Regions from separate parts of the Mesorhizobium sp. WSM4807 genome, predicted to be linked through region 3. Evidence: predicted binding sites of a transcription regulator. Region 3 holds the regulator's gene; each other region holds the start of a gene.

Region 1 (3,258 bases), on a different contig from region 3:
AACCGATGGGTGTAGTCGAAGGTCGGGCCGAGAAGCTGGCCGCCGGGAAGATCCTTGTAGGTCGCCGACACGCGCCGCTCGACCAGCATCGCGCCGGTGTCGATCGCCCTGGTGTAGCCGAAGCGTGGCAGCGTGGTGCGATAGGCGCGAACCAGGAAGATCGCTTCGATCATGTCGCCGCGCGCCTGAACGATGGCCAGCGCCGCCAATTCGCGGTCGTAGAGCGAACCTTCGCTCATCACCCGGTCGACGCCGAGCGCCAACTGCTCGACGATCTGGTCGAGGCGAAGCGCCGGCACGGAACGGTCGCCGCGGCGGCGGTCGGCGAGCAGGGCGTGGGCGTTGGCAATGGCCGCTTCACCGCCTTTTACTGCGACATACATATCACGCCTCCATCGTCTTGATGCGCGTCGTGCGCGGCAGGCAGGCAACGCCTTCCGGGGTGGCGAGGATAATGTCGACGCCACGGGGAAAACGCTGATTGTTCTGCTTCCATTGTTCGACGAAGTGGCGCGGCATCTGCGCCGGCGCGATTGTCGCGGTTCTTTCGATGCCAGGACCTTCGAGCAGCAGAGGGACGCCTGACACGAGATCGCTCACCTGCAGGATCAGCGTCATCGAGCGGTCGGGATAGTCTTGGGTGCCTTGTGAAAAGCCGTCGAGCGCCATCATCTCGGCCGGCGTGGCGATCAGCGCGAAATGCGCATCGGCTGGCGTGTTGGCAAGTGGCGCGCCGGTGTGGAAGCCGAGCCAGGATTTCACCGCTGCTGGGGCCTGCAAAACGAGGTCGAGCCAGAGCGGCGTGTCATTGTCGCACAGCGCCAGCGCGATGGCACCCGCGGTGGCCGACAGCGGCGCCGGCGGGCGGGCAAAGACCGGCAGAGGCTGCCGGGTGCCCGGCCGCGCCATCGCATCCATCACGGCGCGGAACACTGTCTGGGCGTCGAACACCGGATCGGAAAAGCCGCCCTCGATCGCTTGCGTTGCGATGTCCATCAGTCTTCTCCGCGTACCATGGTGAAGAAATCGACCTTCGTTGCTGCCGTCTCGGCGCGCCGCCGTTCACGTTCGCTGGCCAGTGCGGCCTGCAGCGGCGCAATGAGCTTGGTCTCGAGCTCGTTACGACGGGTGGGATCCTGCCAGAGCGCGTCGGCGATCGCCGCCAGTTTTGCCTTATGCTTGTCACGGCCCAGCGCGTAGCAGTGGCCGACTTCTCCCGAGGCAAGCCGCACCGTCGCGCGGGTGACCGTCGCCTCGCCGACGTTGAATGGCGCGCCGCCGCCGCCGATGCGGCCACGCACGGTGACCAGGCCGGTTTCGGGGCCGCGCAGGAGTTCTGCTTGCGAAGGCAGGCCGGCTTCGTTCCAGAGGCGGACGATATCGTCGCCGGTCGATTGCGCCAACGTCGCCATGACGGCCTTGCGCTCAAGCTGCTGATCGCGCGCTTCCTGTTCTCGCATGGCCGCCGTTCCTTCTCGTTCCAATTTGTATAATGATGTAGACAATTATACAAATTATACCTATTCTCTAAAGCCTGTCCATGACGGATGGATGACAGGGCGAAAAAGATCGGGGGCAAAGAGATGATCGGTCAGCAGATGGCCAGCAGCTTGGAGCGGCGCAGCGGCGTCTCGCTGTGGCGGCAGATCGCCGAGCAGATCATGCATTCGATCGCCGTCGGCGACTTTGCCGAGAATGCTGCGCTGCCACCGGAAGTTGCACTGGCCGAGCGCTATGGCGTCAACCGCCATACGGTGCGCAGCGCCATCGCAGCACTTGTGCAGGATGGCGTGCTCAGGGCCGAGCAGGGGCGCGGCACCTTCGTGTTGTCGCGCAAGCGCCTGTCCTATCCGATCGGCGCGCGCACCCGTTTTTCGGAGGGCTTGCAAGGGCAGGCGTCGGAGCGTCGCAGCGTGCTGCTCGAATCGGCGGTCGAACCGGCCAGCCGGCGCGTCGCCGAAGGGCTGGGGCTTGCCAAGGGTTCGAATGTAATTCGCCTCGAGACGCGCGGCGAAGCCGATGGGCAACCGGTCTCGCGTGCCACCGGCTGGTTCGACGCGGCTCGCTTCGCCGGCATCGATGCCGCCATGGCCGAAACCGGATCGGTGACCGCCTCGTTCCAGCGTTTCGGCATCGGTGACTATCTCAGACAATCGACGGTGTTGTCGGCCCGCCACGCGGACGCCGCCGACCTTGCCGATCTCGATCTGCAGCCCGGCGCCATCGTGTTGGTCACGGTCGCCGTCAACGTTACCCCGGACGGCGAGCCGATCCAGTTCGCCGAAACGCGGTTCCCGGCTGAGCGGGTCGAGCTCAAGATATCGGCGCTTTAAGGTGTGTTGATATTCAGGTGAGACCGGCCTGCAAATGGCTGATACCTGCGCTTCCGGTACTCACGTACCCAAAAGTACGCTGCGTTCCGGTTCTCGGAACCCACCTGTTTGGTCGCTTCGCGCCCGTCTTCGACTCCGACTCGGCCTGACCCGAATCTCAACAGACCTTGGTGCATCTTTGTAGCCAAGTGGAACAAAAACAAACCGGATGCCCTGTTTTGACGCATCTCGCTTTAGGGCGTTCCGGTTTCATCCGACCTGGATGACGGCCTTGATCAGACCGGATTTCTCATGCGCCCAGCGGGCGAGGTCGCGCGGTGTGTCCAAAAGCGTCGTGCGATGGGTGACGAGCTTTGCCAGCGGCACCGCGCCGTTGCGGATCGAAGCGGCGACATGGTCGAAATCGGCGCGTAGCGCGTTGCGGCTGCCGATGAGCGTCATCTCGCGCTTGTGGAATTCAGGATCGGAAAAGATGATGTCGTCCTTGACGACGCTGACCAGGACCAGCGTCCCGCCATGCGCGACATGGGCGAAGGCCGAACGGACGGACTGGGTGTTGCCGGTGGCATCGAAAATCACGTCAAAACCTTCGCCGCCGGTCGCCTCCTTCACCAGATCGGTCGCAGACTGCCGTGAACCGTCGAGCGTGGCGAAGCCGAGTTCACTTGCGGCAAAACCCAGTCTTTCCGCACTCATGTCGAGCAGCGTCACGTCGAGACCGCCGATGCGGGCGAACAGCGCCGTGCCGAGGCCGATCGGCCCGGCGCCGATGACCAGCGTGCGCGCGCCGGGATCTGTTAGCGAGCGCCGCACGCCGTGCGCCCCGATCGCCAGGAATTCGACGGCGGCGGCATCAGCCAGCGACAGGCCGTTTGCCGGATAGAGATTTTGCGCCGGCACCAGGATCCGCTCGCACATGGCGCCG
Region 2 (3,258 bases), on a different contig from region 3:
ATTAAGCAGTTGAGAGTTTTCAAGGCTTTTGATGAGATCGACGTTCTTGGTGTCGACGGTTTTTCCTGCTGGCAGGTTGCGGGCATGATCTCGTCAACACGCTGATTTGACCGCGCGCTGACCGACACAGCGTCGTTCTGACCAGCCGGTTCAGCCGCCGTCGGTCTGCCCGCGCCATCGCTGTAGCGCCCATGCAGCCAGCCAGCACAGCATCGCCCAGGCGAAGCCGGCGCACCAGCCGGCCAGCACGTCGGATGGCCAATGAACGCCGAGATAGACGCGGCTGATGCCGACCAGCAGGGTGGTCAGCACCGCCAGTGCCAGCACATAGACCTTGGTCATTCGCCCAGGCAGGAAGCGCGACGCCATGCTGCCCAGCGTCAAATATGTCACCGCCGACAGCATCGCGTGGCCGCTCGGAAACGAAAGCGATGCCACGTCGGCGAGATGCGAGACCAGATCGGGGCGCGGCCGGTCGATTCCGAGCTTCAGCGTGCTCGACAGGGCCTGCCCGCCCGCCACTGCTACGAAAACGAGAAACGCTGGTCCCGGCCTATGGATCAGCAGCAGATAGACGATCACCGCCGCCGTCATCAGCACGAGCACGCTGGCGCTGCCGAGGCTGGTGATGTCGCGCATCGCCCCTTCCAGCCATGGCGGTCCGATCGGATTGTCGGGCTGGCCGGCTTCACGGAAGGCGAGCAGGATTTCCGTGTCGAAGGCGTGCGGCGTAGTGTCTCGCGCCACCTCCATCAGTTCCTCAAACCCCCACAGTCCGCCGGCGATGACCAGTCCGGCCAGCAGCACCGGGAATTCGATCCAGTTGAGCAGCTTGCTTGTGGTATTCTTCATCGGCCCATTCGTCCTACAGCGCCGCGTCCTTTTGGACGCGCAAAAGGACGCTGTAGCACTTTGATTGGCGCATGATCCCCAGCGAAATCGATTCCGATTTTCGGGGTCATGCGTAATTACAGTTTTTGCAGATAGGGCCCGAGCGTGATCAGTGCCACCGCTGCGATAGCGAGCACGATGCCGGTCGCCTGCAACGCATTGACGCGCTCGCCGAAGAACACCAGTGCCACTACGTTCACCGACACCAGCTGGATCACCGCCGACAGGCTGAACGACACCGACATGCCGAATTCACGGATCAGCCTCAGCATGATCAGATTGCCCGCCGAATAGAGCGCCAGAGTCAGAACGATCTTGCCGAGGCTGGGCGCCAGTCCCCATTGCTTGGCCGCCGTCGCCGCCAGCAGGAAGATCACAGTCGAAATGCCGAGCTGCCCCAGTCCCCAGAAACTCACTTTTTTGTCCCTCTCGACGCGGTGCCTCCGCGCCTGCCGCAGGTCTTGTTTCCGAAGCGTCGGTCGCGGTCAAGCCGGGGCTGATCATGGACACGAAATCGGGGCTGGAAATGGCCGGCAACGTCATCAAACTGTGATCTGCCGGCGATAGGCGGTCAGTCAAGCATTCTCTCCAGCCATCCCAAAGAAGCCAGAGGTAAGCCCCCATGACTGAACATCGCTCCCCCGACGCCCATTTCCGCACCAGCCTGCTTGAGGAAAACGATGGGCCAGGTGCCAATCCCACCGACAACCAGACGATGGGCGAGATCATCGCCGCGCGTTTCTCGCGCCGTGGTTTCCTGCAGGGATCGCTCGCGGCAACCGCCATCGCTGCAACCGTCAGCCCGCTGGCGCTGATCCTCGCCGACGATGCCCGCGCCAACGGCGGCTCGGCCTTCACCTTCGACGAGGTCGAGGCGGGCGTCGACGACAAGCATCATGTCGCCGCCGGCTATGACGCCGATGTGCTGTTGCGCTGGGGCGATCCGCTGTTTGCCGATTCGCCGGAATTCGATCCGACAAAACAGTCGGCGCAGGCCCAGGAAAGACAGTTTGGCTACAACAACGACTATGTCGGCTACATCCCGCTCGACGGCTCGGCCGAGCATGGCCTGCTGGTGGTCAACCACGAATACACCAACCCGCATCTGATGTTTCCGGGCCTCGTCACTATCGTCGAGGGCGAGGCCAAGCAGGCGCCGCTGAGCAAGGAACAGGTCGACGTCGAGATGGCCGCCCATGGCGGCACCATCGTCGAGATCCGCAAGGTATCAGGCAAATGGCAAGTAGTGCGCGACGGCAAGCTCAATCGCCGCATCACCTCGAACACCGAGATGGCACTGTCCGGCCCCGTCGCCGGCCACGACCGCGTCAAGACCAGTGCCGATCCGACCGGCACGAAGGCCATCGGCACCGTCAACAATTGTGCCGGCGGCGTCACGCCCTGGGGCACCTACGTCATGGCCGAGGAAAACATCCACGGCTATTTCTCCGGCGAATTGCCGGCCGATCACGCCGAAGCCGCCAACTACAAGCGCCTGGGCATTCCCGAAGGCGCCTATGAATGGGCTGCGCATTATGACCGCTTCGACATCGGCAAGGAGCCGAACGAGCCCAACCGCTTCGGCTGGATCGTTGAGGTCGACGTCAACGATCCGACCTCGGTGCCGAAGAAGCGCACTGCCATGGGCCGCTTCAAGCATGAGGGCGCTGAATCGATCGTCGCCAAGGATGGCCGTGTCGTCTTTTATCTCGGCGACGACGAGCGCTTCGACTATGTCTACAAATTCGTCACCGCCGGCAAGTTCAACGCCGAGGATCGCGCCGCCAACATGGATCTTCTCGACGACGGCACGCTCTACGTCGCCAAATTCGCCGAGGACGGGTCGATCGAATGGCTGCCCATCGTCTTCGGCCAGGGCCCGCTGACGGCGGAGAACGGCTTTGCCAGCCAGGCCGACGTACTGATCGAGACGCGCCGTGCCGCCGATCTGCTCGGCGCCACCAAGATGGATCGCCCCGAGGATATCCAGCCCAATCCGACGACCGGCAAAGTCTACGTCATGCTGACCAACAATTCGAAGCGCAAGACGGATCAGGTCGATGCCGCCAACCCGCGCGCCGAAAACGCCTTCGGCCACATCATCGAGATCGTCGAGGACGGTGGCGATTTCACTGCTGCCAAGGGCAAGTGGGAAGTGCTGCTGAAATGCGGCGATCCCTCGGTGGCCGAAGTCGGCGCCACCTTCTCGACCGCAACCACCGCCAATGGCTGGTTCGGCATGCCGGACAATTGCGCCATCGATTCGGCCGGCCGGCTCTGGGTCTCGACCGATGGACAGGGCCCGAAGGCCACCGGCCGTACCGACGGCCTGTGGGCGGTCGACACCGAGGGCGAGGCGCGGGCGAC
Region 3 (3,258 bases):
CCTCGAAAAAATACTGGTCCAACCGCGAAGCGCTGTCAACATCAATTCCGATGGATTTTGATGTCCCTGCCGACTTATTTCGAGCCTCGGAATAAATAATGACAGGGCCTGCTGCTTCTGCCACTATTTGTCGGACATTACCGACGGCTTCCGATTCATGAGCGGCCGCGGCAATAGGGAGGAAGCAAAAGAATGTCGGTTGGAATCCGTCATGACGATTTGCGCCGGCGCAACCGGGCCATGGTGATTTCTGCGGTACGCCGGGCCGGCCAGCCGTCGCGGACCGAGATCGCCGCAACCACCGGCCTCAGCCATTCGACCATATCGGCGATCTCTTCCGACCTGATCCAGGAAGGCATCCTGACCGAGAGCAAGGCGAGCGAGACCGTTTCGATGAAACGCGGCCGACCGCAGGTCGGCCTCAGCCTCAATCCGGAAGCCGCTGCGGTATTGGCGGTCGTGTTGTCGCTGAATTTCCTGTCGGTCGCTGTCATCGATTATGCCGGACAGGTGGTCGCCGAGGAACAACGCCGGCTGGACACGCTGACCATGTCGCGCGACGAGCTGATCGACGAATGTGTCGCCATCGTGCGGCGCCGGATCGAAGACCCCGACCTCGACGTCCAAAGCGTCGCCCGCATCGCGCTGGCGATCCAGGGCATCACCGATTCGCATGCGCGCGCCATGTTGTGGTCGCCGATCACGCCGCAGACTAACATCGCCTTCGCCGACATTCTGGAACGCGAGTTCGGCATCCCGGCCATCATGGAGAACGACTGCAACATGATGGCCGTGGCGCTGCGCTGGCGCGAGCCGGATCGCTACCGCGACGATTTCATCGCCATCCTGCTCTCGCACGGCATCGGTATGGGGCTGGTGCTGAAGGGCGAACTGTTCACCGGCACCCATTCCTCGGGCGGCGAATTCGGCCACATGATTCATCGGCCGGGCGGCGCGCTTTGCCGCTGCGGGCGGCGCGGCTGCGTCGAGGCCTATGCCGGCAACTACGCCATCTGGCGCAACGCAAGGCAATTGAGCGAGAACGCAGAGCCGGTCGCCGATGTCAGCGACGCCGAGATGCGGGCACTGGCGGCCCGGGCGCGCCAGGCGGACGGACCGGAGCGCGAAGCCTACCGCAAGGCCGGCGAAGCGCTCGGCTTCGGGCTCGGCAGCCTGTTCGCGCTGATCGATCCGGCGCCGGTCGCCATGGTCGGCGCCAGCGCTGCCGCCTTCGACCTGATCGAGCCGGCCCTGCGCGAGGCCATCGCCCAGACCGCCGGCGGCCATCATTCGGGTTCGATTTCCTTCGACACCGAGACGAACGAGCTGCCGCTGATCCGCGAAGGCTGCGCCTTGCGGGCGCTGAGCTTCGTCGACCAGGAGATTTTCGCGCCGGGCATACAAGGGAAGTCCGGCATGATCAGGAAGCACGTGGCCTGACTCCGAAAGGCAAGGAACGGATTGCAACTTGGGGATGTGTTGAGATTCAGGTCAGGCCGCGCCGGCTCGAAGACGGGCGCGAGCCGACCAGACTGCGTGAGTTCCGAGAACCGGAACGGAGCGTACTTTTGGGTACGTACCGGAAGCGCAGGAAATCGCCGGTCGCAGGCCGGCATCACCTGGATATCAGCTAGTCTTCCCTGATCGCATAGCCCGCGCCGCGGATGGTGCGGATGACATCGGGCATGCGACCATTGTTGACCGCCTTGCGCAACCGTCCGACATGGACGTCCACCGTGCGCTCGTCGATGTAGATCGTCTCGCCCCAGACATTGTCTAGCAACTGGCTGCGCGAGAAGACCCGACCCGGGTGCCGCATCATGAATTCGAGCAGCCGGAATTCGGTTGGCCCGAGCCGGATCTCGCTCTTCTTGCGATAGACCCTGTGCGATTCGCGATCGAGCACGATGTCGCCGACCTTCAGCACGCTGGACAGCACTTCGGGCTTGGCGCGGCGCAGCAGCGCCTTGATCCTGGCCATGAATTCCGGTGTCGAGAACGGCTTGACCAGATAGTCGTCGGCCCCTGTCGAGAGGCCGCGCACCCGGTCGCTCTCCTCGCCGCGTGCAGTCAGCATGATGATCGGCAGCCGCTCGGTTTCGGGGCGCATCCGAAGGCGTCGGCAAAGCTCGATGCCGGAAACCGCCGGCACCATCCAGTCGAGCACCAGAAGATCGGGCACGTTTTCCTGCAGCCGGATTTCGGCCTCGTCGCCGCGCGTCACCACCTCGACCTGATAGCCTTCGGATTCCAGATTGTAGCGGAGGAGGACGCCCAGCGGCTCTTCGTCCTCCACCACCATGATGCGTGGCGCGATCATCGACCGGTCACCCCCGTCATGTCGCCGGCGCCGACATCGTCGTTTCGTCGAGCTTCGGGCGATCCGCCGGCAATTGCTGCCCGGTCACGACATAGTAGGCGTTTTCGGCGATGTTGGTGACGTGATCGCCGATACGCTCGAGATTCTTGGCGCAGAACAGAAGATGCGTGCAGGCGGTGATGTTGCGCGGATCCTCCATCATGTAGGTCAGGAGTTCGCGAAAAACCGCCGTGTATTTCACGTCGATCTTCTGGTCGTCGGCGCGCAGTTCTTTCAACGCGCCGGCATTGCGCGACACATAGTGCTCGACCACGCCGCGGAGCTGCACAAGAACGAGATCCGCCATCGCGTCGATACCGTGCGAGAGATTACGCGGCGTGGCGCTCTGCCCGACTGCGCTGACCCGCTTGGCTATGTTCTTGGCCAGGTCGCCGATGCGCTCGAGATCGCCGGCCATGCGGATTGCGCCAACCACGGCGCGCAGATCTTGCGCCATCGGCTGCCGCTTGGCGATCAGCGTGATCGCACTATCGTCGAGTTCGCGCTGCCGCGCATCCATGATGGCGTCGTCCGAGACGACGCGCTGCGCCATCGCATTGTCTGATGCAAGCAACGCGCGGATCGAGGCTGCGACCATCGCGGCGGCGAGCTCGTCCATATCGCGGATCAGCCTGTCGATGTGCTCCAGTTCCTCGTCGAAAGATGCGACGGTGTGTTCACCCATGATACTGTCCTCGTGTTCGAAATTCGCCGCCGGACCGCTCAGCCGAACCGGCCGGTGATGTAGTCCTGGGTGCGCTTGTCGTCGGGGTTGGTGAACATCTTGTCGGTCGCGCCCTCCTCGACCAGATAGCCGAGATGGAACATCGCCGTGCGTTGCGACACGCGCGCTGCCTGCTGCATCGAATGGGTGACGATGACGATCGTGTAGTTCTGGC

Evidence for each region. The regulator PhoB, encoded in region 3, activates phosphate uptake and scavenging genes when phosphate is short. The targets are predictions, from matches to a motif close to TGTCATNNANCTGTCAT.
Region 1: the regulator PhoB is predicted to act here: its motif matches at 1,541-1,557, upstream of phnF (phosphonate metabolism transcriptional regulator PhnF).
Region 2: the regulator PhoB is predicted to act here: its motif matches at 1,429-1,445, upstream of AC0L3N_RS14860 (PhoX family protein).

Annotation. Positions count from the first base shown of each region.
Region 1 covers NZ_JBVVQY010000011.1:153,575-156,832, reverse strand. Annotated here, with positions in the region: gene AC0L3N_RS16970 (carbon-phosphorus lyase complex subunit) at 1-383, opposite strand, end outside; gene phnH (phosphonate C-P lyase system protein PhnH) at 385-996, opposite strand; gene phnG (phosphonate C-P lyase system protein PhnG) at 996-1,460, opposite strand; gene phnF (phosphonate metabolism transcriptional regulator PhnF) at 1,584-2,333, shown strand; gene AC0L3N_RS16950 (zinc-binding alcohol dehydrogenase family protein) at 2,583-3,258, opposite strand, start outside.
Region 2 covers NZ_JBVVQY010000009.1:221,799-225,056, reverse strand. Annotated here, with positions in the region: gene AC0L3N_RS14870 (phosphatase PAP2 family protein) at 151-852, opposite strand; gene AC0L3N_RS14865 (hypothetical protein) at 969-1,307, opposite strand; gene AC0L3N_RS14860 (PhoX family protein) at 1,514-3,258, shown strand, end outside.
Region 3 covers NZ_JBVVQY010000005.1:188,030-191,287, forward strand. Annotated here, with positions in the region: gene AC0L3N_RS08730 (ROK family protein) at 193-1,440, shown strand; gene phoB (phosphate regulon transcriptional regulator PhoB) at 1,631-2,320, opposite strand; gene phoU (phosphate signaling complex protein PhoU) at 2,337-3,044, opposite strand; gene pstB (phosphate ABC transporter ATP-binding protein PstB) at 3,083-3,258, opposite strand, start outside.